DNA from 2 places in the Phyllobacterium sp. GQ127 genome. Region 2 is predicted to be linked to the other one. Evidence: predicted binding sites of a transcription regulator. Region 2 holds the regulator's gene; the other holds the start of a gene.

Region 1 (16,044 bases), on a different contig from region 2:
ACCCAATGTCAGCCTGTCGATTGCACTTATCAAGATCAGAAATCAGTATGGCTTGCGAAATTTTGCCCAGTTAAGCTTGGCAATTTTCGTGCTTGTATCGCTGCTGCATCTGGTGGTCACAGATTTGCAATCGGCCATCATCATTCGTTTTGTCAGCGGCATTGCCGCAGCTCCATTGTCGAGTCTTGCCTTCCTTTACATGCTTGAGGCGTTCACACCGGCGCGCAAGATGACAATAGCCATATGTCTGGTGCTAACGAATATATCGCTGGCCTCGCCTCTGGCTCGCCTGCTTTCGCCCACGCTGTTGGATATCGGCCAGTGGGGCGGATTATATACGTTCGAAATTTCTCTCGCCCTTATCGCATTTGGCGTTATCTATCTTCTCCCTCTGACACCCATACCAAGGGCAAAGGTCATCGAGAAATTGGATATTATCAGCTATCTTTTGATAGCCATCGGTTTCGGTTGTATCGCCGTGACGCTCGTTACCGGTAGGCTTTATTGGTGGTTTGAAGCCCCTTGGCTTGGTGTGCTTCTGGCTATTGCAGTCGTCACCATTACGGCTGCGGTCATTATTGAGCTCAACCGGGAAAAACCCCTCCTCGATATCCGCTGGATTGCCAGCAAGGAGATCGTTCATTTCGCCGGAACAATTCTGCTTTTCAGGCTTGTCGTCTCCGAACAATCAACTGTCGCCAATAATTTCTTTCAAAATCTGGGCCTGTTAAACGATCAAATCAGCATGATCTATATGGTCTCCATGGCGGCAATGATTGTAGCGGGCCTCTCATGTGCCGCAGTGATGACACCCGAAAGAGTGCCTGCGATCCATGCCGTTGCCTTGATGTTTCTTATTGCCGGCTCCTATATGGACAGCCAATCAACGAACCTCACGCGCCCAGCGCAAATGTATGCGAGTCAAGCTTGCATAGCCGCTGCCACAGCTCTCTTCTTGCCGCCAGCCATGTCCGTCGGGCTAAGTTCAGCGTTGAAACGCGGGCCAAACTACATTCTCAGTTTCATTATCGTGTTTCTAGCCACACAAAGTCTTGGGGGGCTTTTCGGGCAAGCGGTTTTCGGTACGTTCATAACGATACGCGAAAAATTCCATTCCAATATCCTGGCAGAAAGCATTGTCCTATCTAATCCGCTTGTGGTTCAGCGTGTTGGGCAACTGACAGCGGGTTATAGCCGATCGATTACCGACGGCACCCTGTTAAACGCAGAAGGAATAGCGCTGCTTTCCCAACAAACGACGCGTGAAGCCAATATCCTCGCCTATAATGATGCGTTTCTGCTCATTGCCGGTATTTCGCTTTTCGCGCTCATTATTCTTTTAACGCACGTCTCCCTGCGCGCACTTTTCCGCAACCGGGAAACCGTTCTCGCCATTCAAACGAGTTGATCAGATGATGTCTAAATATATGCGCCATTCGGCAACGATAATTGCCATCCTTATTGGAATTTCCGGGCTCGTGCTTGTGCTTTATGCCTGGCGCCTGCCACCATTTCAGAGCGATATCGAGATAACAGAAAATGCCTATGTGAAGGGCTATGTCACTCTGATTAGTCCGCAGTTGAGCGGCTATATCGTTGATGTTCCGGTTCAGGATTATAACAAGGTCAAACAGGGCCAACTTCTGGCCAAAATTGACGACCGGATTTTTGCGCAAAAACTGGATCAGGCAAAAGCGACTCTCGCCAGTCAGCAAGCCGCTCTTGACAACTCAACACAGCAGCAACGTGCCGCCGAGGCACGCATTGGATCCAGCCAGGCACAACTCGACAGCGCCGAGGCTGTATTGCGGCGAGCACAAGCCAATTGGGCCCGCATCGAGCCATTGGCCCGTCAGGGTGTTTTGACAAAGAGTGACGCAGAGCAAAGTGAAACAGCATTGGAGCAAGCCCAGGCATCTGTAACTCAGGCCAAAGCAGCACTGGAAGTGTCCAATCAGGATCTTGAAACCATTAAGGTCAGTCGCGGTTCGTTGGAAGCAGCAGTCGCAGGCGCAAAGGCAGCCGTTGAACTGGCTGATATCGATTTGTCGAACACTAAAATTGTAGCTCCACGGGATGGCACTCTTGGCGAAGTTGGTGTCAAGCTCGGCCAATATGTCAGTGCCGGAACGCAGCTCATGGCAATTGTCCCCAGCGACGTCTGGATTATCGCAAACTTCAAGGAAACGCAGCTTAGCAATATTGCACTGGGGCAGCCGATCACGTTCACAGTCGACGCTCTCAATCGCAAAAGACTGTCCGGCAAGGTTGAACGATTTGCACCGGCAGCCGGCTCTGAATTCAGCGTAATCAAACCTGACAACGCCACCGGAAATTTTACAAAGGTCGCGCAACGTATCTCTGTACGCATATCAGTCGATCCCGGACAGGACCTGGCACAATATCTCGCCCCCGGAATGTCGGTGGTGGTACGAACTGAACCGCCCCAACGCTGACAGCGTCAGCACAAGGCGGAAGAATCAGATTCGAAAACCAATACTTATCAATAAAATTTGAATCAAATTGTCATCAGCTTCATCCATTACGTCACAGCGGCGTCACCAACTTGTTACATGCGGGTGCTAGGCGAGCAGGAATTTCCAATAAAGGGGATTCGTTTGGATGCCAGTTGCTCGACAGTCTGCAAATACGCCGCCTCCTCGCTCGCATATCGGCAATGAAAAACTGAACAGGGCTGTTCGGCAAAACCGGCTTCTATCACGCGCCGGATTGTCTGAAAGACTATTTGCTCACGTTTTCAAGGGACTGGTCTATCCGCAAATATGGGAAGATCCGGAAGTTGATATGGAGGCCCTGCAGATTGGTGCCGGTCATCGAATTGTTACGATTGCATCCGGCGGCTGTAATGCCATGTCCTATTTGACGGCTGATCCTGCCAGTGTTGAAGCCGTTGATCTCAATACGGCTCACGTTGCCTTCAACCGCCTCAAGCTTGCTGCTGTCGTCAATCTTCCCAATTACGATGCCTTTTATCGGTTCTATGGAACTGCCGACAGCAAATCCAATCTAACGGCCTATGAACGCTTCATCCGGCCGCACCTTGATGCAACCAGCCGCTCCTATTGGGAGAAGCGGATGGTGTCCGGCCGGCGGCGTATCTCCATTTTTTCGCGCGACCTTTACCGCCATGGCCTGCTTGGCCTGTTTATCGGCATGGGGCATCGCGTTGCCAGACTCTACGGTATTGACCCGCGCGATATTCTGAAGGCATCGACACTTGCCGAACAACGGGTTTATTTCGACACCGCCCTCGCCCCGCTCTTTGACAAACGTATGATCCGCTGGGCGACCGCACGGAAGTCTTCGCTTTTTGGCCTCGGAATTCCACCACAGCAGTATGATGCCCTTGCAACTGCAGGAAACGGCGATATGGCTGAGGTATTGCGTGGGCGCCTTGAAAAACTCGCCTGCGGTTTTCCGCTTTCAGAAAACTATTTTGCTTGGCAAGCCTTTGGCCGCGGCTATAGCGACAATGCGGAGACCGGTCCGCTACCGCCTTATTTATCCCGCAACAATTTTGCGGCAGTGCGTGAACGTGCCGGCCGAATGAGCGTCGTCAATGCGTCCTACACGGAGTTTCTGAGCGCAAAGCCTGAAAATTCAGTGGATCGCTTCATATTGCTGGATGCTCAAGACTGGATGAACGATACGCAGCTCAATGAGCTTTGGACTGAAATTACCCGCACAGCCGCTCCCGGCGCGCGGGTAATCTTCCGCACAGCCGCCGAGCCCTCTCTTTTGCCGGGCCGTGTCGATGACGCAACGCTAGCGCAGTGGGAATACAAGGAAGATCAGTCGAAAACGCTTCATGCGCGCGACCGATCTTCTATTTATGGCGGATTTCATTTGTACACATTCCGAGGCTGAATCATGTTTACGAAGATCGAACATGGTCCTCTTATGGATCGCGTCTATCGGCATCAACGCCATTTCTACGATGTAACACGTAAATATTATCTGCTGGGCCGCGACCCCATGATTGCCGGTCTCAATCCGCCAGAACGCGGCTCGATCCTCGAGATTGGATGCGGAACAGGCCGGAATTTGATTCTTGCTGGCGAGGCTTATCCAAAGACTTCCCTCTACGGCATTGATATTTCGAACGAAATGCTCGCAACCGCGCATAAGAAAATAGAGATAGCCGGTCTTGGTAAGCGGGCCAAGCTCGCCTATGCAGACGCAGCCGACTTTAATCCCCAAGCTCTTTTCGCGCGTCGGCATTTTGACCGAATTTTTATCTCCTACGCCGTTTCAATGATCCCGCAATGGCAGTTGGTAATGCATGAAGCGGTCAGCCACCTTGCTCCGCACGGCTCTCTTCATATTGTTGACTTCGGTGATCTGGCCGATCTGCCGTCCGTTTCCCGCAAAGCACTCTATAAGTGGCTGGACTGGTATCATGTCACGCCGCGCAATGATCTGTTCGATATTGCCGAATCCATTGCATTGAAAAACAATGCCACAGTGCAGAAACAACGGCTTTATCGCGGATTTGCCTGGATAACGACTATACGCCGGAACGGTATGTAATTTCGATCCCACGTGGGTCAGCGCGACCGCTCATGATCTGTTAAGCATAATAGTGCATCTGTAAGATCGCACCAATGCCGAACAATGATCTAGCCGCGGAAATTTTATATGAAACGTCTTGCAGCCGCTTTGATGACACTCGTTTTAACCGGCTGTACGACCGTCGATTATAATTTTGAGGACGCCAGGAAACCCTCCGCGACACGCCAGATGGATGCGCCCTCCGGCAATGTCAAGGCACCGCGCTACGGTGATAGCGATCCACATGAATGGACCGGAAAAACACCTTGGCATTATCCGATACACGGCACGGACGTTTCCAAATATCAATCCACCATAAACTGGCAGACTGCACGCTCGAGCCGCATCTCTTTTGCCTTTATCAAGGCCACGGAAGGTGGTGACCGGGTCGATGACCGCTTTGCAGAAAATTGGGCAGCAGCAAGAGCTGCAGGTGTTCCGCGTGGTGCTTACCATTTTTACTATTTCTGCCGCTCTGCCGCCGATCAGGCCCGTTGGTTCATCCGCAATGTGCCGAATGACCCGGGTGCCCTGCCGCCAGTACTGGATATGGAATGGAACGCCGCATCACCCACCTGCAAGCTGAGACCGAATGCAGCAATTGTTCGCAGCGAGATGCGCACCTTCATTGACATCGTACAGCGTCACTACGGCAAGCGCCCCATCATTTATACCACTGTCGATTTCTTTGATGACAATGATTTGCGCCAACTCGCCGATTATCCTTTCTGGCTTCGCTCGGTTGCGGGGCATCCTGATGAGAAATATGGACCGCATCCTTGGACCTTCTGGCAATATACCGGAACGGGTTCCATCCCCGGCATACGCGGAGATGCCGATATCAATGTTTTTGCCGGCAGCGAAAGCGCATGGAAACAGTGGCTGGCGCGCAACAAGGTTCGATAAAGCTTTGAGTCGAACAGTTCTCTCTATTCTGTGACTTCACCTGACGACGGTTATCGTGCATTAGCAGGGAAAGTGTGCGTGCCTTGGCGCGCCCGTCATCAACGAGATTTCCCAATGAATAAAATATCGATCGCCATCGCCGCAAGTCTGCTTACCATTTCCAGTGCTCAAGCTCTGGATCAGGTTGCACCAGCTCAACCTGTTGTCGCCAAACCCGCCTGTGGAGGCGAACTTGAACCCTGGTTCAATGGCTTGATCGCCGAAGCAAAGGCAGCGGGTGTCAGCGATAAAGGCATCAGCGAGCTTTTCAAGGCTTCGATGGACGACAAGGTTTTGGAACGCGACCGTGCGCAGGGCGTTTTCAGCCAGACATTTTTGACGTTTTCATCTCGCATGGTTGCTGATTACCGCCTGAAGCAGGGCGCAGCCAATCTGAAGAAATATGCCGATACTTTTGCCAAAGCCGAGGCCGAATATGGTGTCCCCGGTCCTGTGATTTCGGCCTTTTGGGGCCTCGAGACGGATTTTGGTGCCGTCCAGGGCGATTTCGATACGCTGAATGCCCTTCTGACGCTATCCTTCGACTGCCGTAGGCCTGAACTTTTCCGCCCGCAATTGATTGCACTGCTCAAGCTATTTGACAGCGGCGTTGTTGATGCAAAGACGACCGGTGCGTGGGCTGGCGAAATTGGCCAAATGCAGATGTTGCCGACCGATTATCTTGAGCGTGGCGTTGATGGCGACGGTGATGGCAAGGTTGACCTGAAAGGCTCCGCACCCGATGCGATCATGACCGCCGCCCGTGTTATGCGCGATCTTGGCTGGCGCAAAGGCGAGCCATGGCTCGAAGAGGTCAAACTCACCAAAGAACTCCCATGGGAGAACGCCATCCGCACCAATCGTCTGCCACACTCCAAATGGGCTGAATGGGGTGTAACCGGCCTAAAGGGGCCGCTTGGCCCGGATGATGGCGACGCATCGCTATTATTGCCGATGGGCCGAAAGGGTCCAGCTTTCCTTTCCTATTCAAACTTCGATATCTTTGTAGAATGGAATAAGTCCATCATCTACGCGACCACGGCCGCTTATTTCGCTACGCGGCTGGCAGGGGCAGGCCCGTTGGAGCAGACAACGCCCGAACAGGGACTCAACCCTGAACAGATGAAAGAACTGCAGAACAAGCTGGCAGCGCGCGGCCACGATATGGGCCCGAAAATTGATGGCGTGTTCGGCATTCTTACCCGCGACGCCGTCCGCGAGGAACAAATGCGGCTAGGCCTGCCAGCCGATTCCTGGCCAACACCGGAACTTCTGAACAAGCTATAGGTCTTGTGAGGCGTATTCCATCGTCTCCAGCGAAGCAAACCCTTCCGGCCGTCCGCCCGCCTCAAACGGTGTTTCCACCTCGACAAATGTATCGGGGTAGAAACCGTTAAACCGGGTACGCAACGACAGAGAATAGGCACCGATATTGCCAATCTCGATCCAGTCGCCGGTATCCACGGTTTCCGGCAGCCAGAATGGGCGGGACAAAATATCAACGGAATCGCAAGTTGCCCCGCAAACACGGAAAGGCACAATCGTTTCAGGATTGCCATTGCGATGTTTCTTGGCAGGGTCTGGGATAAACCGGGCTGGCAAAGTGATTTTTCCAGTCCAGGAATCCGAAAGCGATGCCCAGATACCATCATTGATGTAAAGCCGTCTGCCTTTGCGCAGAAGCACTCGAACAATCAGCGAAAAGGCCCGCGCAACAATAACCCGTCCGGGTTCGGCAACCAGCGGCAAATCTCCAAAACCATATTCATTGATATCGCCGCGCAAACGCGACATTAATTGCCCGAGCGAGGGCATTTCGACCTGTTTGCGCTTGGGATCATGACCATACTCGGCCGGGAAACCACCGCCCACATCAAGCCCTGCCAATGTCACTCCTGCGCGATTTCTGACCCAATCGGCAGCGCGCAATGCGCGTTCGTAGGTATCGGGATCTTCAATCTGACTGCCAACATGGAAGCAAAGGCCGACTTTGTAGCCAATTTTTTCTGAACGCTGCAGCAATTCCACGGCATGGGCCGGAGCAGCACCGAATTTCTTTGAAAGCTCGTATGCTGCATGTCCCTTTGTCTGCAACCGAATGTAGAGAGTTATGCTGCCCGGATCGATATCCAAAGCCCGCACAATGCGGGTCACCTTGGCGATCTCATCTTCATGGTCTACGGCAAGGATGCGGATACCATAGGTTTCAAGAGCCAGACGGATGTCCGATTGCGCTTTGATCGGATGCATGTAGAGCATATGCGCATTGGGTGCCACTTTTCGAACAGCTGCGAACTCCCCCGGCGAGGCCACGTCAAATGTATTGATGCCGTTACGGGCGAGTGTTTCCAGCACCAGATTTTCACCATTGGTTTTAACCGCATAAGCGGTCTCGCCAGGAAACATCTTCATGAAGTTATGAGCGTCCTCGATGAGGACCTGAGGCCTGAAGCAATAAACCGGTTGATCCGGGCGCAATTCAAGCGCTGCATCACGGGCGGTGGCGAATCGTTGCATCTGTGTGTCTTGCGTCATTCCAGACTCTTAGCAAGGGAAAGTGACGGATGAAAGTCGCGACTTGTTGCAAGAATCGGGTGGCGACTCGCCATAAAATGGCTAAGGATTTGCAATCTGCTTACCATGAAAGGGTAATTGCCGTGTCCGTAGCTGATGCCAAAGTGCCGCCGACCCTTTCCATGTCCGGATTTGTCTGGCTGCAATTGCTGTTGTTAGGTGCTATTTGGGGTGGATCATTCTTCTTCGCGCGCATCGCTGTACAAGTCGTTCCACCCCTCACGCTGGTGTTGTTTCGCGTTGTCATAGCAGCCCTGGCGCTGCATATTTATCTTGGAAGCCGCGGTGTTAATTTCTGGGACTATCGTCGCCACGCGCTCGGTTTTGCCGGACTCGGCCTGTTGAACAATGTCATTCCCTTTTCTTTGCTTTTCATCGGGCAAACAGCGCTAGGTGCTGGTCTTGCCTCTATCTTCAATGCAACGACCCCTATCTGGACGGTCATATTGGCGACCATACTGACCGCCGACGAAAAGGTTACGGCAGCCAAGCTTGCCGGCATTTTCATGGGTATCGTGGGTATTGTGGTCATGATCGGGCCTGGAATTTTGACTGGCCTTGGCGGGCCGCTATGGGCCGAGCTTGCTGTCATAACCGCAACTATATCCTACGCCTTCGCGAGCATCCTGGCCAAACGCTTTAAAGGCATCCCGCCAACAGTAACGGCAACCGGACAGATGACAGCATCCACTCTTATCATGATCCCTGTCGTACTCCTCCATGACGGCATGCCGCATTTGGATGGGATTAGCCTGGGCGTCTGGTCCGCCATTCTCGGATTGGGGCTGCTATCGACAGCTTTCGCCTATATCCTGTTCTTTTCAATCGTGAAAGCTTCGGGAGCAACCAATGCCTCCCTCGTCACCCTGATTGTTCCGGTCAGCGCCGTTTTACTTGGAACAATTTTTCTTAGCGAGAAACTGGCGGTGCAAGACATTGCCGGAATGGCCCTCATCGCTTTGGGTCTGCTGATCATTGATGGCCGTATTCTAGCGCTTTCCAGAAAGCCGAATAGATAGAATTGTCATAAAATTTCTGTAGTTAGCCCGAAACTCCAAGGCTTAATCCTGTTCGAAATGTGGCAAAGCAACACGCTAACGAGAACTGCGATAATTTTATTGCACTGCAAAATTTTACCGCCAGCAAAGAATTTTTTCGATTTTTTCGACATTTTCAAACGTTTAAATACGTTTAGTTTCAAAAACTTATCGTTGCTGTAGAAAAAATTTCTACACTCTTTGTCATCGTTCGGTAATATTTGGGCTTTTTCTGTGGCGAATTTGCGCTATGTTATGGGGGTTAACTGCAGGAGACAAGCGATGGGACTAACTCGATCGATGAATGTCCTTATGATCTGTGCAGCGTTCGCATTTATTGGTGCAATGGTCGTAGGACTGATACCTTGAATTGAAATATGAGCGCTACGGATATGGTCTCTGACCGTTAAGTGAGTGAAACAAAAGAAACGGCCCGGTTATAGCAACCGGGCCGTTTCACTTTTACAAGCTGTTATCAAGCTGCCGCACCGGCCAGATTGGATTGGAGTGCTACAGCTTCCGGACGAATACCGATGAGATGACAGATCGCAAAGGCGAGATCAGCCCTGTTCATCGTGTAAAAATGGAAATCCTGCACGCCACGTTCGACCAGATCAAGAACCTGTTCCGCTGCGACGGCTGAAGCTACCAGAGCATGAGTCTGCTCGTCATTCTGCAATCCATCAAACCGCTCTGCCAACCATGTAGGTATGTGAGTACCAGCTTTGGAGCAGAAATTGGTAACCTGGGTGAAATTATGGATTGGAAGTATGCCAGGCAAAATCGGAATATAGATTCCGGCACGACGCACCTTTTCAACATAGCGCTCATATTGGTCGTTCTCGAAGAAGAACTGCGTGATGGCACGCGTCGCGCCATTATCGACCTTGCGCTTCAACATATCGATGTCGGTAGCAAAATCCGGGCTCTCGGGATGCTTTTCGGGATATGCAGACACCGAAATATCGAAGTCAGCGAAAGCTTTCAATCCAGCGACAAGTTCGGCACCGTTTTCATACCCACCCGGTGTCGGTTTGTAATGAGCACCTACGCCGCTTGCCGGATCGCCGCGCAAGGCGACAAAGCGATTGACACCCATGGCGGCAAATTCGCGGATTACCGTGTCCACCTCTTCCTTCGTGGCATCAACACAGGTTAAATGTGCCGCTGCATTCACATCGGTTTCGGTTAAGATGCGCTTGATCGTGCGGGCTGTGCGTTCACGAGTTGAGCCACCTGCCCCATATGTCACAGAGACAAATTCGGGATTAAGCGGAGCCAGACGCGTTACAGTCTCCCAGAGACGCTCTTCCATCACCTCGGTCTTTGGCGGGAAGAACTCGAATGAAACCTTGATATTGCTACCAAGATCGGCACGGCGGGATTGGCGGAAAAAACTCATTAGACACTCTCCGTAACGCGGGAGGTTGAAACAGGATCGGCAATTAGCAAGCGTGGGTCGCGTGCCAGCCACAATTTAACAGTCAGTTTGTCTTTATCTTTTGGTTGTAATTCCATGCTCTGTTCCAGCGTCAGTCCGGCTTCCGTCAGCCAGTCTTTAATCTGTCCATCATGAAAACCGAGGCGCAAATGGGCATGTCTGTCGCGTAGAAATTCAAGTTCGTGTGGAGCAAAATCGACGATCAACATTCGGCCGGAAGGACGCAAGGCACGTGCAGCTTCACGAATGGCCTCGGCCGGATTATCAAGGAAGTGCAAGACCTGATGGATTGTCACCAGATCGAAAGACTCTCTGTCTACCGGCAAGGAATAGACGTCACCTTGACGGACTTGCGCGTTGGCAATGCCGGACTTCTCAAGATTTGACCGGGCAATCGTCAACATGTCGCGATTGATATCGATACCGACACCGCGCAAGTAGAGCGGAGCAAAGAGCTCAAGCAGGCGCCCGGTACCCGTACCGACGTCGAGCATCGCTTGAAACGGTCTTGCACCTATGATCTTGGTAAGGGCCTCTTCCACAGCGCCGTCTGGAACATGCAACGAGCGGATAGCATCCCAGCTTGAAGCATTCGCGCTAAAATAGGCAGCCGCACGTTCACGGCGCTGAAGCTTCACAGAGGAAAGACGTTCAAGGTCACGCTCCAGCAGGGGATCAGAACAATCCAGGCGATCTAGCAGGGAACGGGCAATATCTCCCACAATCAATGATTCCGCCAAACGGAAATAGGCCCAGGAGCCTTCCTGATAGCGGTTGATAAGACTTGCCTCAAAGAGCAATTTCAGATGTCGTGACACTCGCGGCTGAGATTGTCCTAAAATGGATGTGAGGTCGGAAACAGTTAGATCACCACGCGACAACAAAGCAAGAATGCGTAGCCGACTAGGCTCAGCTGCCGCTTTCAACGTATCAACCATCAGGTCGAGATTAAGATTGTGCCTGTCCATAACCAATCCTCAAAAGACATAAAGATATGTTTATGTCATGAGGCGACGATTGGCAAGAGGTTTTTGCCATTGACGACAATTTCTGCCGCGTCTGAAATAGGCGCCAGAATCAAATTAGAAAGACATCAATGAGTGCAGGAACGAACCGTCAGCGTTCAATCAACAAAGCGCTGACCTTGCTTTTACCCGCCGTTCCCTATTCCGATTCGGAACCAATACGCGCGGCCGCAGGTGCGCCCCACATGAAGACCTTGCCGCCGCCGATTGCCGTATGGTTGGCCGCTATTGCCCATGTGCGGCATCAACATACAGACTATGATGCGCTGCGCGACGAAGGCTATGACAAAGAGTCCGCTCGTTTCTTCGTGCTTGATGCGATTAATCGCAAACTGACGGAATGGCGGGCAACACGTCTTCTGGATCCGGATGAGGAAGATCTGAGCTGAGCTGGCCCCAGCCTTCTTCAAAAATAAGGTCCTGTAATTGGATTCTTTTGCGCCAGCCCTTTTTTTCCAGCTCCGGTGCATCAAAAAGCTCGTCGACATAGCCCAGGCATAGATAGGCAACAATCTCAACGTGATCCGGAATACCTAATATTTGGCGCATGTCATTGTCGTGATAGATGCTCACCCAGCCAACGCCAATACCTTCAGCACGGGCAGCAAGCCACAAATTTTGGACTGCACAAACGGTGCTATAGACATCCATCTGGCGGTTGTGGGTGCGACCGAGCACGACCGTTCCACCGCGTGTCCGGTCGCAGGTGATGCATAAATTGACCGGCGCTTTAAGGATGCCTTCCAATTTGAGAGAGGCATACAGCGCCCGGCGTTCATCTTGAAACAGGGCCTTGGCTTCCTCGTTGGCTTTGGCGAAAGCGCGGTGCACTTGCCTCTTGCGGGCCATATCGCGAATTGTGATGAAGTTCCAAGGCTGCATGAAGCCTACAGATGGAGCATGGTGCGCCGCATCGAGCAATCGCATCAAAACATCATAGGCGATCGGTTTTGACAAAAACTGATCGCGGACGTCTCGCCGGGTATAAATCGCCTTATAAACGGCCGCACGCTCATCGTCAGTAAAATCACCCGCTGGAACCGGACTATCAAAAGCTTCGTGCATTGTTTGCTCCTAACAACGCTTGAGGCCCTCGCCGCCGTCCGCGCAGCTTGGGCTATGGGGTCCGGCCGGTCTTCTGACTTGGGTTCAGCTGAACCGTGCGCCTTCCTGTGGCCTCTCGGCCACCGTGGCATAATGCACGGTCATTCCCCTTACAGCGCTGGGCACGTGCCGGATTTTCACCGGCTTCCCGATTCTCCGCAATCGTCTAAATTGCTGGCACCGGACCTGTTTTCTATTCGCCATGAAAAGGCACTTGGCGCAAGCCTTAGACCCTGTAAATCCACTGTTCGGGAATACGAATATCAACTTTTTCACCGGCGCGTATGATCCCGGGCTTTTCAACCCAAGCGACGATACCCCGCGAGCGCTTGGACACGCGTACAAAATCCAATGCAGTGGTGGTTTCGTCAGGAGTACCCGCATGCGAAGCAATAGAACGACCAGCAATCTTGCAGGGCGCATTCTGTCCATCGACTTTCAACGTCACGCCACCTTCAAAAAACATCAGCGATCTGGGTGGTAGCATCGAAAGGGATGGAATACCGGAAATCACCATGTTTCCACCGATCCATTCAGCTTTCAGCTGAGGCAAGCCCATGCCTGCTGCGATCTCGTCAAGCTCGTCGGCACTTAGAATGGAAAGGTGGCGTTCGTTGCGCATCTCGGTGCCACGCGGATACCAAGGCTCACGTCCGCCAGAGCGACGCGTCTGACCCGCGTGAAAGTCACCGACAATACCGTCAAAAGTCAGTTCCAGTGAATCTGTTGGAGAAGTGACAAAATCCCTGTCGAGTGCCTCAAATAGCCCGATCACACGACCACTGACCTTACGCGAAGGGACTATTTCGTCACGATTAACGAACAGGTCAGTCATCATTTGCTCCAAAGAGTTCCCTGCTTTAGAAAAGCGGCAAATTATCTGGCGATTACACCAGCAAAGACAACGGGGAACCTTGCGGTTCCCCACCTATACTTAGCGTGTCAGAGGCTTGTAGCTTGGACGCTTTGGATTGACGCTATCGGGACCGAGACGACGAATCTTGTCGTTTTCATAATCTTCGAAATTGCCTTCAAACCATTCGACATGGCTATCGCCTTCGAAAGCCAGGATATGCGTCGCGAGACGGTCAAGGAACATGCGATCATGGCTGATGATCACGGCGCAACCTGCATATTTTTCCAAGGCATCTTCAAGTGCTGCCAAGGTTTCCGTGTCCAGATCATTTGTCGGTTCGTCGAGGAGCAGAACATTGCCACCGGACTGAAGCATCTTGGCCAGATGCACGCGGTTACGCTGACCACCAGAAAGATTTCCAACTTTCTGCTGCTGGTCGGTACCCTTGAAGTTGAATGCTGAAACATAAGCGCGGGAGTTCATCTCATGCTTGCCAAGCTTGATGATGTCAGTCCCGCCGGAAATTTCTTCCCAGACATTCTTGTCGGCTTTCAGGTGATCGCGACTCTGATCGACATATCCGAGGTTAACAGTCTCGCCGACGCGAATAGTGCCGGAATCCGGCTTTTCCTGACCGGTGATCATCTTGAACAGAGTGGTTTTACCCGCACCGTTCGGACCAATAATGCCAACAATACCGCCGGGTGGCAGTTTGAAAGTCAGGTTTTCGATCAGCACACGATCACCGAAAGACTTGGTGAGATTTTCGGCTTCGATAACCACCTGACCCAGCCGTTCACCCGCCGGTATCAGAATCTGGGCATCGCCGGGGCGCTGGTCGTTAGCGGCGTCAACGAGCGCATCATAGGCCTTGATACGCGCCTTCGATTTTGCCTGACGTGCTTTCGGGCTGGCGGAAATCCACTCGCGTTCGCGCTCGAGAGCTTTCTGACGGGAGTCATCTTCACGGCCTTCCTGCAGCATGCGCTTGGACTTGGCACCAAGATAGGCAGAGTAATTGCCTTCATAAGCAATGCCGCGCCCACGGTCGAGTTCGAGAATCCAGCCGGTCACATTGTCTAGGAAGTAGCGATCATGCGTAATCAGAAGCACGGAGCCCTTATATTCGCGCAGATGTTTTTCAAGCCAGGCGGTCGTTTCAGCGTCCAAATGGTTGGTCGGTTCGTCGAGCAGAAGAAGATCAGGCTGCGACAGCAGCAAGCGGCACAAAGCAACACGGCGGCGCTCACCACCGGAAAGATTGGTTACTTCGCTGTCGCCGGGTGGGCAACGAAGTGCTTCCATCGCCATCTCAACTTGCGATTCAAGGTCCCAGAGGTTTTGAGAATCGATGACATCCTGTAACTTGGCGCCTTCATCGGCGGTCTCGTCGGAGTAATTCATCATCAATTCATTGTAGCGATCGAGAATGGCCTTCTTGTCGGCTACGCCATCCATGACATTGCCCATAACGTCCTTGGCTGGATCCAAATAAGGTTCCTGCGCCAGATAGCCAACGGTAGCGCCATCCGCCAACCAAGCCTCGCCTGTATATTCCTTATCCAGACCAGCCATGATTTTCAGAACTGTAGACTTACCGGCGCCATTTGGACCCAGAATACCAATCTTGGCGTCTGGGTAGAAGGACAAGTTGATATTCTCAAGAACCTTCTTGGTTCCATATGCCTTGTTCAGGCCGGACATGTGATAGATGAATTGGCGTGCCATAACGCGCGTCACTCCGATGCTCGGGATTTCTTTTGAATGAATTTGCGCCGTATGTAGGCGAAAGCCTCAGCCGTGGCAATGGATGCCCATCAATTTCGACCTTCGCCAAACGAGCGAAACCGGGCGCGGATATTTCCGTCACCCGGTTTCCCCTCTGGTGCCGCAACAGGAAGCGTCCTCTTCTCCCGGTAGCGGCCATGTAAACTAACTAGACGAAATACGTTTCGTCATTGCAACAACATCATCCGATTCGCGATTACACCGCAAAATTGCAATACCCGCGAAACTCATATGCTTCAGGTTTAAAGTTCTGCGGCAAGTTTAACGGGTTTGCAAGGGGTTTTGCAAAATAAAATTGCACACCAAATCACCTGACTAATAATTGAGCACAATAGTCCAAAATTAAGAATAGTTTGTAGATTGTTTTCCACATTGACTAATTTTACGGCACCCTCTCAACTGGGCTTCTCGCAAAGAGGTTGCCATGAGTTTTGATGATACCGACGTTTTGACCACCAGTACTGGTGCAGCCCTTGCAATACGACACATGCCCGCAAAGGGTCGGGTTCGCGGGATCATTCAAATAAATCACGGAGTGGCCGAGCATTCTTTGCGCTACAAACGTTTTGCAGGATTTCTGAGCGAGCATGGTTTTCACATTTATGCACATGATCATCGGGGGCATGGCCTGACGAGAGCACAAGACGCACCGGCGGGACGCTTTGCTGCAAAAGATGGGATGGACGCCGTGTTGCGCGATGT
Region 2 (16,044 bases):
GGGTTTACGGGCAGATCCCCTGCTGGTCGTTGGCGATAATGAGCCCTATGACGGGGCACTCAAGGGCGACACAATGTATACGCATTGCATCCTGCCGGGTTATGCCCATGCGTTGATCGAGGTACGCCAGGACCTGATTGGCGATGATGCGGGCACGACCTTATGGGCTGAGCGTCTGGGGCCAATCCTTGAAGGCATGAATGCAGTACCCGATATGCATGAGGTTCGGCATTATGGTTCAAGAACGGGAATAATTGAGGAGATCATCCATGACTGATTTAAGCCGGGAACAGCAAACCGAATTGGAGGCGGCGGCTTTCCGGCGTTTGGTGGAGCATCTGCGCGCCCGCAGCGATGTGCAGAATATTGATTTGATGAACCTGGCAGGGTTTTGCCGCAACTGCCTTTCCAACTGGTATCGCGAAGCGGCGGAAGCTTCCGGCATCGCGATCAGCAAGGATGAATCGCGCGAGATCATCTATGGCGAGCCCTATGCCGATTGGCAGGCAAAATATCAACGCGAAGCAAGTGACGCAGCCAAGGCAGCCTTCGAGACAAACAAGCCCGGGCATTGAAAGGTCCGGATGGCTGCGGTCGCAGACTCTATTTCCTTGACTCCCTAGCCCTTCGTCGGGCATCGGAACGCTCCGCGCGGCTTAACCCCGAGTCGCCAGTTACGTTTTACGGAGTGAAATATGAGCATGGATGATTTGGGCGCACAGGGCGGTGTCGAAGGTGTAGCGGCAGCAGAATTGCGTCAATTCATCGAGCGCATTGAGCGCCTCGAAGAAGAAAAGACCACGCTTTCCGACGATATCAAGGAAGTAATGGCTGAAGCCAAAGGCCGCGGCTACGACACGAAGATCATCCGCACCATTGTTCGCCTGCGCAAGAAGGACGCCAATGAGCGCAAGGAAGAAGAAGCGATCCTTGAACTTTATATGAATGCCTTGGGTATGGAATGATAGCCAGCCTGCGGGCTGGGTTTTAGTGAACGATGCGGGATCGTGCGATGCACGGTCCTTTCGTTTGGGCGCGGCGCTGGGGATGAAGTGGCGTCCTCTTTGGTAGCGAAACCATCCCTGATCTGACCACTGTCGCCCCAAACAACAAAACAGCCCGAAAGTTCTTCCCATAGGATCGTATATCCACCGGAAGCCATCCGGTCATGCAATTCAGGAAGTTTTGGATTTTCAATCTGGCCCATAGCGGTCTCCTTGACTCACTTGGACGGTGTCAGCACTTGCAGTTGAAAGGATGGTTGCCTCCTGAAAAGGTTGAGAAACGTCCAATGTTTCGATCAGCAGTTCGAAATGGGTAATGTCGCGCAGAGCCTTCAGATAGGTGTCGCGGATTTGATCGCCCGCTCCGCCTCGGCCTACACGGATAAACTGGCATTGCTCGCCAGCATCGATGGTTCCAACGATGTCCTCCGATTCAGAGAGCTTCAGGACGATCCAATTTAACAGTGTTTTTTGCTGCTCAACCCTGTCGCCGGATATAACAAGGCCTTCGGTAACAATTTACCACCACTGAAATTCACCAAAAGTTCCGTTTTTTCCCTCAAGGGGCGTGGAGATGAGCGGACGAGTTGTTCCGCTTCAAAAATCGATCAACGCCGCTCTGTCCTTCGCGGTAGAGCGGCGTTCTTTTGGGCTTCGGGTTCAGATTTTTGCGCAAGCTTCAGGTCGTGCCGTGAAATGACTTCCCGCAGATGGTGAGCGAGGCGGCGGTAATGGTCCGCAGTTTGCAGGGAAATGTCTTCCTTCTCGCCTGACCGCGATTTACGAAAGGCTTTTTCGACACCTTCCTCCAACCGGACAATGCGCTCTTCATGCTCCTGAACGGCCAGACGGAGTCTTTCGATAAATTCATTGTAGACTTTACCCATTACATCAATGCCCTGAGCCCGTTCATGCTTGCCTGCCAGTGGCAGCTATCTGGCAGTCTCGAAACGAGTGTAATAGCGATCAGTTCCATCGCAGACACTCGGTTTTGAATTCGTCCGGTGTCATGGGACCATGATCATTGATGTGAACTTTCCACACCGAATGAATATCCGCGAATGCTTCCGCAGCGGTCGTAAATGTCATGACATTCGAAGTGGTGATTTCATCAGGCACAAAAAGCTGGATCTTGGAATTGGATCAATTGGCATCGCCGTATCCGTCTAATTTTTCGACTGGTAAAGCTGTCTGGTTTTCCGGTTGCGAGTTTCTTTTTCGGACGGGGTCAACCGCCGGCGTCTGAGCATGCCATAGGCCATTATTATCCCGAGAATAATGGGTCCGCCGAGCACAACAAAAAGCCAAAGATATTACGGTTACCTCCTTTCGAAAAGTAACCGGTGTCGGTGAATTTTGGTTCCAACCATTAAAAGCTTTCAAGCAATACAAAGCCACAACCTTTGTCCAGCGCTTCGGCGGCCTCTCAATGTCGCCTGCCTTTGATTGCTGTAGGCACCATGCATCACAGGACCGGCTGGTGAAAAATAGAGCATCCCGAAGGCGTGAGGGCGACTGACGGAGGCACAGGTCTAAAACAACCGGCTTGATGGCAATTTTTTGGATCGCCGATAGTTCGTTAAATCAAATACTTACGTGAAATGTGGGCAGCTGAGCGAGCGCAGGCGCAATTTATTGCAGGCGCCCCACTTTACATTTTTCTATTAAGGATATTTAATATCCTTAAGGATAACAAATATCCGTAATATACGAATGGAGAGACATATGAGCCAACGCCTTAACTACATTCAGCAGTCGCCCGAGTTTTTCAAAAAGTTCATGGATTTCAGCCTGGCGCTCAAGGACAGTGCCATTGAAGAGAAGATCGAGGATCTCGTACATATCCGCGCCTCCCAAATGAACGGCTGCGCCTTCTGTCTCGATATGCATGTCAAGCAGGCCAAGATGCATGGGGAGACCGAGCTTCGTCTTTACCACATTGCTATTTGGCGGGAATCGACACTGTTCTCCTCGCGCGAGCGCGCAGCTTTGGCCTGGGCCGAGATTTTGACAAAGCTGCCGGAGCAGGGCGTTCCGGATGATGTTTACGAACGCGTTCGCGGCCAGCTCTCCGAGAAGGAGCTGTCTGATCTAACCTATACGGTCATGGCTATAAATGCCTGGAACCGCGCCAATGTGGCCTTCAGGACTGTGCCCGGATCATCGGACAAGGCCTTTGGTCTCGATAAGGCTGGCCTGAACTAAACCTTTGAACATTGATCTCTTAACACCCGGATTAACGGGCATCGAAGGACAATTGCCATGAAAATCGTTATTATTGGGGGAACTGGTCTGATCGGATCGAAGACCGTTGAACGCCTGCGCAAGAAGGGTCATGAGGTGGTCGCCGCCTCGCCGAATACCGGGGTCAACACGATTACCGGAGAAGGCCTGACCGAGGCGCTTGCCGGTGCGGATATCGTCCTTGATCTGGCCAATTCGCCATCCTTCGCGGACAGGGATGTTCTCGAATTCTTCCAGACCTCCGGTAAGAACCTGCTTGCAGCCGAAGCAGCGGCAAGCGTGAAGCACCATATCGCGCTTTCCGTGGTCGGCACCGAACGTTTGCAGGAAAGCGGCTATTTTCGCGGCAAGCTTGCGCAGGAAGAACTGATCAGAAAGTCGCCGATTCCCTATACGATTGTTCACTCAACGCAATTCTTCGAGTTTCTCAGCGGCATCGCAGAATCCGGGACGGTCGGCGACAAGGTGCATTTATCCCCTGCCTATGTACAGCCTATTGCTTCTGATGATGTGGCGGACGCCATGGCTGAAGTGGCGCTTGCATCGCCGGTCATGGGGACGGTGGAAATCGCAGGCCCGGAAAAGGTCCGGCTGAGCGATCTGGTTGGCCGTTACCTGAAAGCAACCAATGATCCAAGGTCGGTCGTGGTCGATGCTCACGCCAGATATTTCGGCGCGGAACTCAACGATGAATCGCTCGTGCCCGGCCTTGATCCGCGGCTTGGATCCATCGGTTTTGAAGAATGGTTCGCAACGGCGCCCCGCCGCAAGTGAGCCGCCAGACAGCGAAAATCGAAGGAGACTGAAATGATCAAAACCTCAATCACCGCATTGGCGCTTGGCTTGCTGCTCATGAACAGCGCTGCCACACATGCCGACGGGACAGATGCCAAGGTCACTATTGTTTACGAGCATGAGCTGCCGAATGTGCCGGGTAAAAGCATCAAGGGCATTCTTGTGGAATATGGGCCGGGCGGGTCTTCGCCGGGACATACCCACCCGAATTCCGCCTTTATCTATGCGACTGTTCTGGAAGGGGCCGTTCGCAGCCAGGTCAATGACGGCCCCGTGAAGGTCTATCGAGCCGGGGAAAACTTTTCTGAAACGCCGGGTGATCGCCATGGTGTGAGCGCGAATGACAGTAAAACCGACCCGGCACGGCTGCTTGCCGTATTTGTCGTCGATACCAACGAGAAAACCCCTTTGACCACCCCGATCAAGTAACATTCTTGTCGATATAATAGCCGATCACGCCGAACCGGGTTGGCCCGCATGTTATCTACGTGCGGGCCATAACCCATTCGGAACTCTTCTTCCAAAGATCAGCTGGAACGTCCTTAGCGAGTGTTTCGACCAGGCTGGCCAGCGTTACACTGCGCAACTTGCTGCGCCACGCCTCATCAGCATCCCACATGATGCGAGCCACGGAGCATGGCTTCGTATCGCAATGGTCTGCGGAGCGGCAAGGATTGTTCTCTCTGATATTATTGCAGACAAAGGTCGGGCTTTTCCCCTCAACGGCCTCGACAATATCCAGAAATGTAATTTCTGAGGTCGGTCTTGCAAGCCGGTAGCCACCGCTTGGCCCAAGTGTCGTCTCGACAATCGCGGCCTGCGAAAGATTTTGCAGCGCCTTCGATAGATATTCCTTGGGAACACCATGAAACTCAGCCAATGTCTTGGTTGAAAGATAATGGTTTTCCGGCAGCCCGGCCAGAAGGGCGCAGCAATGGAGTACCCATTCGACCTGACTTTTCAGTATCATTGCTCAATCCTGCCCATGACAGTTTTAGGGCTCAAATGCTTGATTTAAGGATAATCAATATCCTTAAATAGGAAATTTGTAAATCATATCAACGGCAGGGCGAAAATGGGCCTGAAATTTTTGCCAGCATTGCGCAGGACAAGAACGGACATCCATCAAATGGAGAGCTGCATCCCCTTTCGACGGGCTCCGGATATCGTGATATAATTCAACAGGGATGTAATTCGCCGCCGAAGTTTCATTTGCTGCCACGGGAATAAGCGTGGCTAAAATATATAATAAATACAAATGTTTAATCGTAACGCTTTTGCGGCTCGCTCATTGTGATCAAACCGTAATATTAGTGTCACATGACTGTTATAAACCTTCTGTAGATAGCGGTGACTTCAAAAGTTTTCAAACAGGAGTAAAACCCATGAACAAGCTTTTTTCAACGGTGGCAATTGCGGCCATCGGCATTGCAGCCTCGCTCGGCACTGCATCTGCACGCGATCAAATCCGCATCGTCGGGTCCTCGACGGTTTATCCTTTCACCACTGCTGTTGCAGAAAATTTCGGCAAGACATCCGGCATGAAGACGCCAGTTGTCGAATCCACCGGCACAGGTGGTGGCATGAAGCTTTTCTGTGAAGGCGTTGGCGAAAAGTTCCCGGATGCAACCAATGCATCGCGCGCAATCAAGAAGAGCGAATTTGCCGATTGCAACAAGAACGGCGTCAAGGACATCGTTGAAATTCTTGTTGGCTTTGATGGTCTGACCGTTGCCCAGGCAAAGGCCGGTATTCCTCTGAAGCTTTCGCGCAAGAACTTCTTCCTCGCTCTTGCCAAGGAAGTTCCGGGTGCTGATGGCAAGCTCGTTGCCAACCCATACAAGAATTGGTCTGAAATCGATCCTTCATTGCCTAACGAGAAGATCGAAGTACTTGGCCCGCCTCCAACATCCGGCACACGCGATTCCATGCATGAGCTTTTCATGGAAGCCGGTGCGCTTGAAATTCCTGCTCTGAAGGAATTGAAGGGTAAGGACGCCAAGGCATTTGAAGCTGTCTGGAAGTCACTTCGCGAAGATGGCGCCTATGTGGAAGCAGGCGAGAACGACAATGTGATCGTTCAGAAGCTTGAAGCAAATCCAAAGGCATTTGGCGTATTCGGCTATTCCTTCCTTGAGGAAAATGCATCGAAACTGGCCGGCGTGCCAATCGACGGTGTTGTTCCGACCTTCGAAACAATTTCCGACGGTACTTACAAGCCTTCTCGTGAACTTTATGTCTATATCAAAAAGGCCCATGTCGGCGTTATCCCGGGTCTGGACAAGTTTGCTGCTGAATACGTATCGGACACTGCAAGCGGCGAAGAAGGTTACCTTTCCGAAAAGGGCCTCGTGCCACTGCCAGCAGAGCGCCATGCTGAAGCTGCCAAGGCTGTTCTGGCCATGGAGACCATCAACGGCGACAAGCTGAAATAAGCTTTATATCAAGAATGGCAGCCGGTGATCTGACCGGCTGCCATTCAAATACATTGAAGCCAAGCCTTGGACCTGGATCGGTAGGCCTATGACCGCAACATATTTCCTGATACTCGCGCTATTGACAGTCTCGCTGTTTCTGGTGGGTCGCCAAAGGGCGTCATCCCTTGCCGGAGCGGAGCCTTCGTCTCTCCATTCGCTTCCGTCCTATCACGGCATGTTTCTTGCGGCTTTGATCGCGCTGTCCATGCTTCTGGTCTATGTTCTGGGAGCGCCGCTTGCCAATCGATATGTCGAGGCTCAGGCACTTGCGGGTATTGACCCGGCCACTATTGCTGATGGTCTTGGCCGCAGCGCGGTGTTTCGCGACATTCATTCAATTCTTGCCGGTACTTATGCAGGCACTGCCTCGCCCGAACTGGCCAATGCCGCATCGGCCTATTCAAGCGCTGTCAGCCTTACTGGCTGGTTATTGCTGATTGGCGGCGTTGCCCTTGCATTGGCCGCCGCAATGATGGGTTTTCGTCTGATCGGGCCGCAGTTTCGCGCGCGAAACAGCGTCGAGCGACTGATCAAATATGTCTTGCTGGCCTGTTCGGCCATTGCTGTCCTGACGACAATCGGCATTGTTTTTTCCGTGGTTTTCGAAACCATCCAGTTCTTCACCAAAGTATCGCCGATCGACTTTTTGTTTGGTCTGCAATGGTCGCCGCAAACGGCGATCCGGGCTGATCAGGTCGGTTCATCCGGCGCATTTGGCATCGTGCCGCTGGTGGTCGGCACATTGCTGATCACTGTGATCGCTATTGCAGTTGCTGGTCCGCTCGGCCTGTTTGCAGCGATCTACATGGCTGAATATGCCAGCCCGCGCACGCGTGCAATTGTGAAGCCTATTCTCGAAATTCTGGCCGGTGTGCCTACTGTTGTGCTCGGCTTCTTCGCTGCCTTGACAGTCGCGCCATTCATCCGCGGATGGGGCGAAACCTTCGGTCTCTCGGTTTCGTCGGAATCGGCACTCGCTGCCGGGCTTGTCATGGGCATGATGATTATCCCCTTCGTGTCGTCGCTTTCGGATGATGTGATCAATGCCGTGCCTCAAAGCCTGCGCGATGGTTCCTATGCGATGGGCGCAACAAAGTCCGAAACCATCAAGAAGGTTATCCTTCCTGCGGCTTTGCCGGGCATCGTGTCGGCATTCATGCTGGCAATTTCCCGTGCAGTCGGCGAAACGATGATCGTGGTCATGGCAGCCGGACTTGCTGCCAACCTCACATTCAATCCGCTCGAAGCGGTTACGACCTTTACCGTGCAGATCAAGACCATTCTGGTTGGAGATCAGGAATTCGACAGTGCCAAAACGCTCTCGGCTTTCGCTCTCGGCTTCGTGCTCTTCTTCTTCACGCTTGTCCTCAACTTCATCGCGCTCCAGATCGTCAAGAGATATCGGGAACAATATGACTGACATCACCATATCCAACGGCATTCCCGTTACCGACTACCCACGCGATGCATTGGTCAAGAAGCGCTACCGCGCAGAGCGGCGCTTCAAGTTCTACGGGATCGCGGCAATTATTCTGACGGCACTGTTTCTGTCGGTTGTTCTGCTCGATGTTCTGTTCAAGGGCTTGCCCGCGTTTTCAGAATATCGGGTGGATCTGAAGGTTACCGCAGATCAGGCGGCACTGGATCCACAAAATACCCGCGATCCTGTGACGCTTCTTGCTGGTAATTACGACAAGATCATTCGTGACGCATTGGCTGCTCAGTTTCCTGATGTTTCAACCCGTGCGGAACGTCGCGCGTTGAATGGCCTGCTCAGTTCAGGTGCATCCGACGATTTCCGCCGCATGATTTCGGGTAATCCTTCGCTGATCGGTCAGGAAGTGACCGTCCCTGTTCTGCTTTCAGATGATGCAGATCAGTTCCTGAAGGGTTATCAGACATCGGAAATCGTGCTGGAAGGGACGGGAACGCTTTCCCAGACCCTTAACGGCGAGACCTATTCGCTGCGTTCAACGGGTGATGATTTCGCCAAGGCTTTTCAGGAAATGCAGGGTTTTCTATTTGAGCGTCTGGAAAAGTTGACGACAGAATCCGCACGTCTTGAAAAGCTGATCCCTGGCCTTGATGCAAATGCAGCAAGCTCGTTGCAAAGCCAGATCGATGCGATCAAAGCAGAGGCGCAGACGCTGAATGCCCGCATCACCGACACTAATGTCGCTATTGAGTTGGATGAGAAGCTGCCAAGCCTGCTTGTCAACGTTAATGGCGGGACGATCAAGGCGAGCCAGATCAGCCCCTCGGGTATTGATGGCGTCAAGCTGATAACACCTGCAAGCGCCGAAGCTGCTGCTCCCGGCAGCTGGTCCATGCTGACGCTTGTCACGCCGGAATCAAACCGCCGCGTGCAGGATCAGGCTGCGATCTGGCTCACAAAGATGAAGTCCGAGGGCCTGGTGGAACGTGCTTTTGCGACCCGCTTCTTCACCTCGGGTGACTCGCGTGAGCCTGAACTTGCAGGTATTCGCGGTGCATTGACCGGAACGCTCTGGACGCTCGCCGTAACATTGCTACTCTGCCTGCCACTAGGGGTCGGCGCTGCCATATATCTTGAAGAGTTTGCGCCGAAAAACCGCGTGACCGAGATCATTGAAATCAACATCAACAATCTTGCAGCCGTTCCATCAATTGTCTTCGGCTTGCTCGGACTGGCGATGTTCCTGAATTTCTTTGACCTTCCACGTTCCGCCCCTTTAGTTGGCGGGCTGGTGCTGGCACTGTTGGTAATGCCGACAATCATCATTGCATCGCGCGCTGCACTTCGCTCCGTACCTCCTTCAATCAAGGAAGCGGCGCTGGGCGTCGGTGCATCGCATCAGCAGGCCATCTTCCACCATGTGCTGCCTCTGGCCATGCCCGGCATCATGACCGGCACGATTATCGGCATGGCGCATGCTCTGGGCGAAACGGCTCCGCTGCTGATGATCGGCATGGTCGCGTTCATCGTCGATATTCCTGGTGGGATAACCGACGCTTCGACGGTGCTGCCGGTGCAGATTTATCTGTGGTCCGACCTTCCTGAAGTCGCCTTCCAGGCAAAGACTGCCGCAGCCATTCTGGTGTTGCTGGTGTTCCTATTCGTGATGAATGCTGCGGCGATCATGCTGCGCCGACGTTTTGAACGTCGCTGGTAATGAGGTACAAGGACATGAACATGTTATCCGAAGTTGATGTGGAAAAGAAATTGCATAACTCCTCGAACCAGCCTGCGATAAAGATGAAGGGCGAAAACGTCTCCGTATTTTACGGAGCCAAACAAGCGCTCTTTGAAGTCAGTCTCGATATCAGGGAAAAGGAAGTCACCGCGCTTATCGGACCATCGGGTTGCGGCAAGTCGACTTTCCTGCGTTGCCTGAACCGCATGAATGATACGATTTCGATCTGCAGGGTCACGGGCAATATCACGCTTGATGAGCGCGATATCTATGATCCCAAGATCGACGTGGTTCAGTTGCGCGCCCGTATCGGCATGGTGTTCCAGAAGCCAAATCCATTTCCGAAGTCGATCTTCGAAAATGTTGCCTATGGCCCGCGCATTCATGGTCTTGTCAAAAGCAAGAGTCATCTCGACGAAATCGTGGAAAAAAGCCTGCAGCGCGCAGGCCTGTTTGCGGAAGTGAAAGACCGTCTGCATGAATCTGGCACCGGTCTTTCCGGCGGACAGCAGCAGCGTCTTTGCATCGCGCGCGCCATTGCGGTCAGTCCGGAAGTGATTTTGATGGACGAGCCTTGCTCGGCGCTTGATCCTATCGCGACGGCAAAGGTTGAAGAACTGATCGACGAATTGCGCCAGAACTACACGATCGTCATCGTCACGCACTCAATGCAGCAGGCGGCACGCGTGTCGCAACGCACGGCAATGTTCCATCTTGGAAATATTGTTGAAGTCGGTGACACTGAAATGATGTTTACCAGCCCTACCGAAAAGCGCACGCAGGACTACATTACCGGACGTTTCGGTTGATCTCACGGGAAGAGGGTTAGACAATGACTGACACAGCACAACACACCGTCCGCTCTTATGACGATGAACTGAAGTTTCTGACGCACAAGATTGCAGAGATGGGCGGACATGCGGAGCGCATGGTCGAACAGGCTGTGTCGGCCATGGTCAATTCGGACAATGCGCTTGCCCAGCGCGTGATCTCTGATGACCTTATCCTCGACGCCGGTCAGCGCGAGATTGACGAAAAGGCGATCACCATCATCGGCAAGCGCCAGCCAATGGCGATCGACTTGCGCGAAGTAATCGGCACGATCCGCATTTCATCCGATCTTGAGCGTATCGGCGATCTTGGCAAGAACATTGCCAAGCGTGTCGTAGCCGTCAACGATACGCGCCAGACGCTCTCTGTCTATCGCGGCCTGCAGACCATCGCAGAACTGGCATTGACACAACTTAAGGATGTTCTCGACGCTTATGCAACACGCTCGGTGGCACAGGTCAATATCGTCCGTGAACGCGATGATGAGATTGATGCGCTTTACACGTCGCTGTTCCGCGAACTCCTGACCTATATGATGGAAGATCCGCGCAATATATCCGCTTGCACGCATCTTTTGTTCTGCGCCAAGAATATTGAGCGCATCGGTGACCATGCCACCAATATCGCCGAGACGGTCTATTACATTGTAACGGGAACACAGCTTCCGGCGGAACGCCCGAAGGAAGATCAGTCGCATACCGTTATTCTTGACGAGCCAGTAACGCCATAATTGCCGGAAGCAGACCATGCCTATAGCTCCCAGAATCACAGTCGTTGAAGACGAAGATGCCCTCAGTGTTCTCCTGCGTTATAATCTGGAGGCAGAAGGCTATATTGTCGAAACCATCAGCCGTGGTGACGAAGCCGAAATCGCCTTGCGCGAAAAGGTGCCGGATCTGCTGATCCTCGATTGGATGCTTCCAGGCCTTTCCGGTATTGAACTTTGCCGCCGCCTGCGTGCTCGGCGCGAGACAGAAATCCTGCCGATCATCATGTTGACCGCGCGCGGTGAAGAAAGCGAGCGTGTTCGCGGTCTTTCAACCGGTGCGGATGATTACATGGTCAAGCCGTTCTCGACACCGGAATTGCTGGCACGCATCAAGTCCATGCTACGCCGGGTCAATCCAAGTCTCTTGTCGCATGTGTTGAGCTTTGGAGATCTGAAACTTGACCGCGAACAGCACAGGGTTTTCCGTAAAGAGCGTGAACTCAAGCTCGGACCGACAGAATTCCGCCTGCTGGAATTCCTGATGCAGTCCCCAGGCCGGGTGTTCTCGCGCGGACAGCTCCTGGACAATGTATGGGGCGCGGATATTTACGTCGATGACCGTACGGTTGACGTGCATGTTGGCCGTTTGCGCAAGGCAATCAATATTGGCAGATCGCTTGATCCGATCCGGACCGTACGCGGTGCAGGCTATTCCTTCGGATAGGATTAAATCGCGTTTTTCTTTATCGAATTCCTGTCTCGGCCGGGAAACAGAATTGGCGTTATATGAGCCAATTTGCGCTAGAGACGGCTTGCGCAAATGACCGGTAGTCTCATTTAAACAGAACTGCTTCTGCCGGACAAAAAGTGCCGTGTTCCGAAAAGGGCTATTCGGCGGCAATCAGCGGGAAGTTTGTTGCTCGTAGCGGATCTGGCTCGACCAATGTCTCCAGAAGTGGCCGCTGGATAGCTGTGCCGCCATTGATCTCCAAAATATGCGTATAGAAGTTTTCGCCGGTAACCGAGCGTGGCGCTTCGATCTCATGCATCACGCTGATGACGGTGGTTCCGGCACAATGATCCTTGATGGCCTGATGGAAGGCGATCTTGGAGTCCGGGTCCAGCGCGCCGGTTGCTTCATCAAGAAACAAAACCGCAGGCTTGTGCAGCAATATGCGCGCAAGCACCAGTTTCTGCTTCTGACCACCCGACAGGAGCTGGTCCCAAGACGTGCCATCGCGGCATTCTTCACCAAGGTTTTCAATAAAGTCGCCCATGCCGGCGCGGTGCAGGGCGGCCGCAACGGAGGAATCGCCAAAACGGCTCTCATCCATTGGGAGGCATACGAGCTGTTTCAGCGAGACGCCGGGAAGTTTGACCTCTTGCGCCGCATACATCGTTGCCGCATCTTTCGGGTAAAAGATTTCACCACGGCCATAGCCCCAAAGCCCGTTCATTGCTTTGAGCAAACAGGTTTTTCCACTACCGGAATCGCCCTTGATGTAAGCCCATTGGCCCTTGCGCAACCGCATATTTCCAAGCGTGAGAAAAGCCTTGGCCTCGCTGTCGCGGTGCATCAATTCAAGTCCCCGCACCGAGACGCCAAAGGCTTCGTGCTGTGTTGCAAATTTGAACTCACTGACACCGGTGGACCGATAATATTCCGAGGGCTGGCTGACACGCTCGACCGCTTGGGCCAATTCGGTAACGCGCCGTGCATTTGCCTTCAAATTGGCAATTGCGGGCATGACATGGATAAACCAGGAGCATTCATTGATCATCGAACCAACAAGCTCGGAACCGGTAATATAGTTCTTGAAGCTGATCGTATTACCCATATAGGGCAGAAGACCGGGTATATAGGCGACAATACGGGCGGAAAAGAAATTGTAGATCGAGGTGAACGACATATAGCAGGCATCGAACACATTGAAACGCCCCCAATTATTGTCGACGCTTCTGTAAAGCTTGTCATTTAACGACTTTTGAACAGTCTCGCCATTGGCAGCGGCAACCTGAAAGCTGCGGCGCAACAATGTGGTCAGCTCACTTCTGTAACTGCCTTCGGATTGCTGCATGGCGAGGGTGAGTTTTTCAAGAGCGCGACCAATACGCATGGCAATCCATGTGCTGACCGGCACGTAGAGCGCAATGGCCGTAAAGGCCAGCGTGGCACTGCCATAATCTCCAAGAAAATCAAGGCCGGGTATTGGCGTTGAAAGTTCAATGAGTTTCTGGCCCACGAAAAGAATGGACATTGTGACGCCCAGCACGCCCATGGCCAGCCCAATGGCGCCGCCGGTCATTCCCTTGATGGATTCCTGAATGCGCTGGTCGATATTGTCGGGAGTCTGCTCCGCCGAACTTCCCTGCTGCAAATGATAATGTGTGTGCTGTTCATCAAGCAGCGCCTCACCGAAGCGGCCATTGAGCCAGCCGCGCCATTTACGATGCAAGGTTGTCGAAAGGAGATGACGGACACCGATGAAGCCAATTTCCTTGACTGCAACAATTGCAACGAGAATACCGGCATTTGCGAGGATCACATTGAGCGGATTAACGACAAAAGGGTCGTGTATATCGACCAGCGAGTTGATCAACTCGCCCGACGCCATCGCCATCCAGACGCTGGCCTTGCTGGCTGCGGCGGTCAAAAGCGCAATGGCGATTGTCAGCGTCCAGGCTTCAACCCAGCGCTCGGAGGTCCAGTACGCCCTAAGCAGTCCCCAGAAGCTGCACATTGATGCCAATGCGGAGTTTCCGTTGACGGGAGATGATTTCCCAACTGACTTGGTGCCTGATTGCAAGAGATTGCCCCGGTTTGATTCCAATTACAGTAACACAATGTTACGCATTGCAACAAACCGTGGTTAAAATGGGGTTAAAATTTGCGAATATGATGAGCGATCAGATTTCGCCGGACACGTGTCGGCGTTGCCGGTCGAGCTCTTCACTGTATCGCCGCAGCGTGTGGCTTTCGCTCAAAAGCCCGACGACCTTCAGTTCCACAATGTCATTAACGACGGCCAAAGCTTCGGCTTCGGCATTGTCGAACAGGCGTACGGCCTGTCGCGCATTCATTTGCGGTTGTAGATACTCACCCTGATATTTGATCAATGGGCCAATAGGTTGCGCTTCATCGGTTGTCTCCGTGATGCCTGAATGCGCTTCCGCAACGATTATGATGCCGACATACTTATTCTCATCGCTGACAATGATGACACGTTGCGTTGAGCCGAGCGGAAACTCCTGACGGAATTCGCTGATGCTCATCTTGTCGGAAGCCGTGCGCACATCTGTACGCATCAGCTTGGCCACTGTCAGATTGCGAATCCAACCCACATCATGGGCGCTACGGATGCTTTCACCCCGCAAGTGAAAGCGCCATGTGGCAAAGGAGTAGCCGAATGTGTTCCGGACTGTAATGGATGCCGCAATGACAGCGGCAAGCACAAGAACCGTTATCGGAAAGTCCCCTGTGATTTCCAATGCGAGGAAGGTCATCGTCAAAGGGCCACCGATCACCGAGACTGCCAGAGCGCTCATGCCGACAACCGCATAGGTCACGGGCGTCAGGGTTGCGTGGGCAAAGACATAGGGTGCGGAAAAAGCAAAGAGTTTGCCAAGGAGTGCACCTAGGAAAAGTGAGCCGAAGAACAGGCCCCCGCGAAAACCCGAACCGATGGAAATGGCGGACGCAAGCGCTTTCAGCAGGATAATACCGATAATGCCGGCAATAGGCCCTGTGTAATCCAGATTGAGATGCAGCGCGCCATGACCTCCCGACAGCACCTGCGGTGAAATCAAGGCCAGTCCGCCGACAACCGCACCGCCAAGGACGGGTCGCATCCAGAATGGGATGAAGCTTTTGCGGGCGAGTTCTTCAACGAAAGCGACGCCCTTCATCAGCGCGATACCAGCACCGGCACAAAGCAAGCCGAGGAGAAGCGCCGGGACATAGTCGGCGGGAACAACGGTGCCGAACTCGCCAATGTCGATAACGAAATTATCACCGGCAAGTGCCCGCGCGACAAGATTGGATACAAGTGCGGCGGCAACAACGGGTGTCAGGCTTAAAATAGTATAGGAACCAATGATCAGCTCGAAGGCATAGAATGCGCCAGTCAACGGAGCGTTGAACGCGGCGGCGATAGCGCCGGCAGCGCCGCAACCAACGAGGATGCGCATATCCGAACGTCTCAAGCGCAAGGACAGACCAAACTTTGACGCCAAACCGGAGGCGAGCTGGGTATAACCTGCCTCCAGTCCCACGGAAGCGCCAAAGCCATTGGAAATCAGATTCTGGACGGTGACGATGATGCTGTCATTGAGTGAGAGACGGCCACCATGCAGGGCATTCGCCTCAATCGGATCGACAATCGGCTTTTTACGGTAGAGCGCCAGAAGGAAGAGCAGGACACCAAGAATAGCACCCCCCACAATTGGAGCGAAAAAGAGCGCCGTATGACTTGCGGACATTGATGATGACAGACGTTCACCGGGTTGCAGGTTGAAGATCACCAAGTGCAGATATTGGGCGATGCGGCTCATCGCGGTCACGACGAAACCTGAAAAAATGCCGACGAGTACGGCAACCAGAACAAGGCCTGCTTCATGACTTCGTGCAAAGGCACGCAAGCGGCTCGGTGCGAGAAAAATGGAGAAGACGCCGAGACGACGCAATGTAAACTTACGGAGCATGGAACGGTCTTTGAATTATTCGAACTGCGGGAAAATATGCCGTTTCGGGCGTCTTTTGGTTATAGCGACAAGCCCTGACCCTAAGCCGCTTGGCAGCAAAATTCAAATGA

Evidence for each region. Region 2 encodes PhoB, which activates phosphate uptake and scavenging genes when phosphate is short. Its sites were predicted from a motif close to TGTCATNNANCTGTCAT; they were not measured.
Region 1: the regulator PhoB is predicted to act here: its motif matches at 2,557-2,573, upstream of AC6CHM_RS06405 (BtaA family protein).

What each region holds. Positions count from the first base shown of each region.
Region 1 is NZ_JCAXDZ010000001.1:1,249,316-1,265,359, forward strand. It holds gene AC6CHM_RS06395 (MFS transporter) at 1-1,408, shown strand, start outside; gene AC6CHM_RS06400 (HlyD family secretion protein) at 1,416-2,456, shown strand; gene AC6CHM_RS06405 (BtaA family protein) at 2,623-3,888, shown strand; gene AC6CHM_RS06410 (class I SAM-dependent methyltransferase) at 3,892-4,551, shown strand; gene AC6CHM_RS06415 (glycoside hydrolase family 25 protein) at 4,660-5,478, shown strand; gene AC6CHM_RS06420 (lytic murein transglycosylase) at 5,593-6,804, shown strand; gene AC6CHM_RS06425 (alanine racemase) at 6,799-8,034, opposite strand; gene AC6CHM_RS06430 (DMT family transporter) at 8,214-9,110, shown strand; gene metF (methylenetetrahydrofolate reductase [NAD(P)H]) at 9,604-10,530, opposite strand; gene AC6CHM_RS06440 (ArsR/SmtB family transcription factor) at 10,530-11,537, opposite strand; gene AC6CHM_RS06445 (DUF2293 domain-containing protein) at 11,666-11,983, shown strand; gene bluB (5,6-dimethylbenzimidazole synthase) at 11,916-12,659, opposite strand; cobalamin riboswitch at 12,706-12,898, opposite strand; gene AC6CHM_RS06455 (MOSC domain-containing protein) at 12,925-13,533, opposite strand; gene ettA (energy-dependent translational throttle protein EttA) at 13,633-15,282, opposite strand; gene AC6CHM_RS06465 (alpha/beta fold hydrolase) at 15,767-16,044, shown strand, end outside.
Region 2 is NZ_JCAXDZ010000003.1:215,164-231,207, reverse strand. It holds gene AC6CHM_RS13140 (N-formylglutamate amidohydrolase) at 1-277, shown strand, start outside; gene AC6CHM_RS13135 (DUF1244 domain-containing protein) at 270-575, shown strand; gene AC6CHM_RS13130 (DUF2312 domain-containing protein) at 696-965, shown strand; gene AC6CHM_RS13125 (hypothetical protein) at 938-1,207, opposite strand; gene AC6CHM_RS13120 (hypothetical protein) at 1,314-1,466, shown strand; gene AC6CHM_RS13115 (hypothetical protein) at 1,613-1,891, opposite strand; gene AC6CHM_RS13110 (carboxymuconolactone decarboxylase family protein) at 2,730-3,209, shown strand; gene AC6CHM_RS13105 (SDR family oxidoreductase) at 3,267-4,022, shown strand; gene AC6CHM_RS13100 (cupin domain-containing protein) at 4,056-4,472, shown strand; gene AC6CHM_RS13095 (RrF2 family transcriptional regulator) at 4,528-5,013, opposite strand; gene AC6CHM_RS13090 (PstS family phosphate ABC transporter substrate-binding protein) at 5,429-6,478, shown strand; gene pstC (phosphate ABC transporter permease subunit PstC) at 6,567-7,940, shown strand; gene pstA (phosphate ABC transporter permease PstA) at 7,933-9,672, shown strand; gene pstB (phosphate ABC transporter ATP-binding protein PstB) at 9,687-10,502, shown strand; gene phoU (phosphate signaling complex protein PhoU) at 10,526-11,254, shown strand; gene phoB (phosphate regulon transcriptional regulator PhoB) at 11,271-11,957, shown strand; gene AC6CHM_RS13060 (ABC transporter ATP-binding protein/permease) at 12,121-13,974, opposite strand; gene AC6CHM_RS13055 (chloride channel protein) at 14,141-15,934, opposite strand.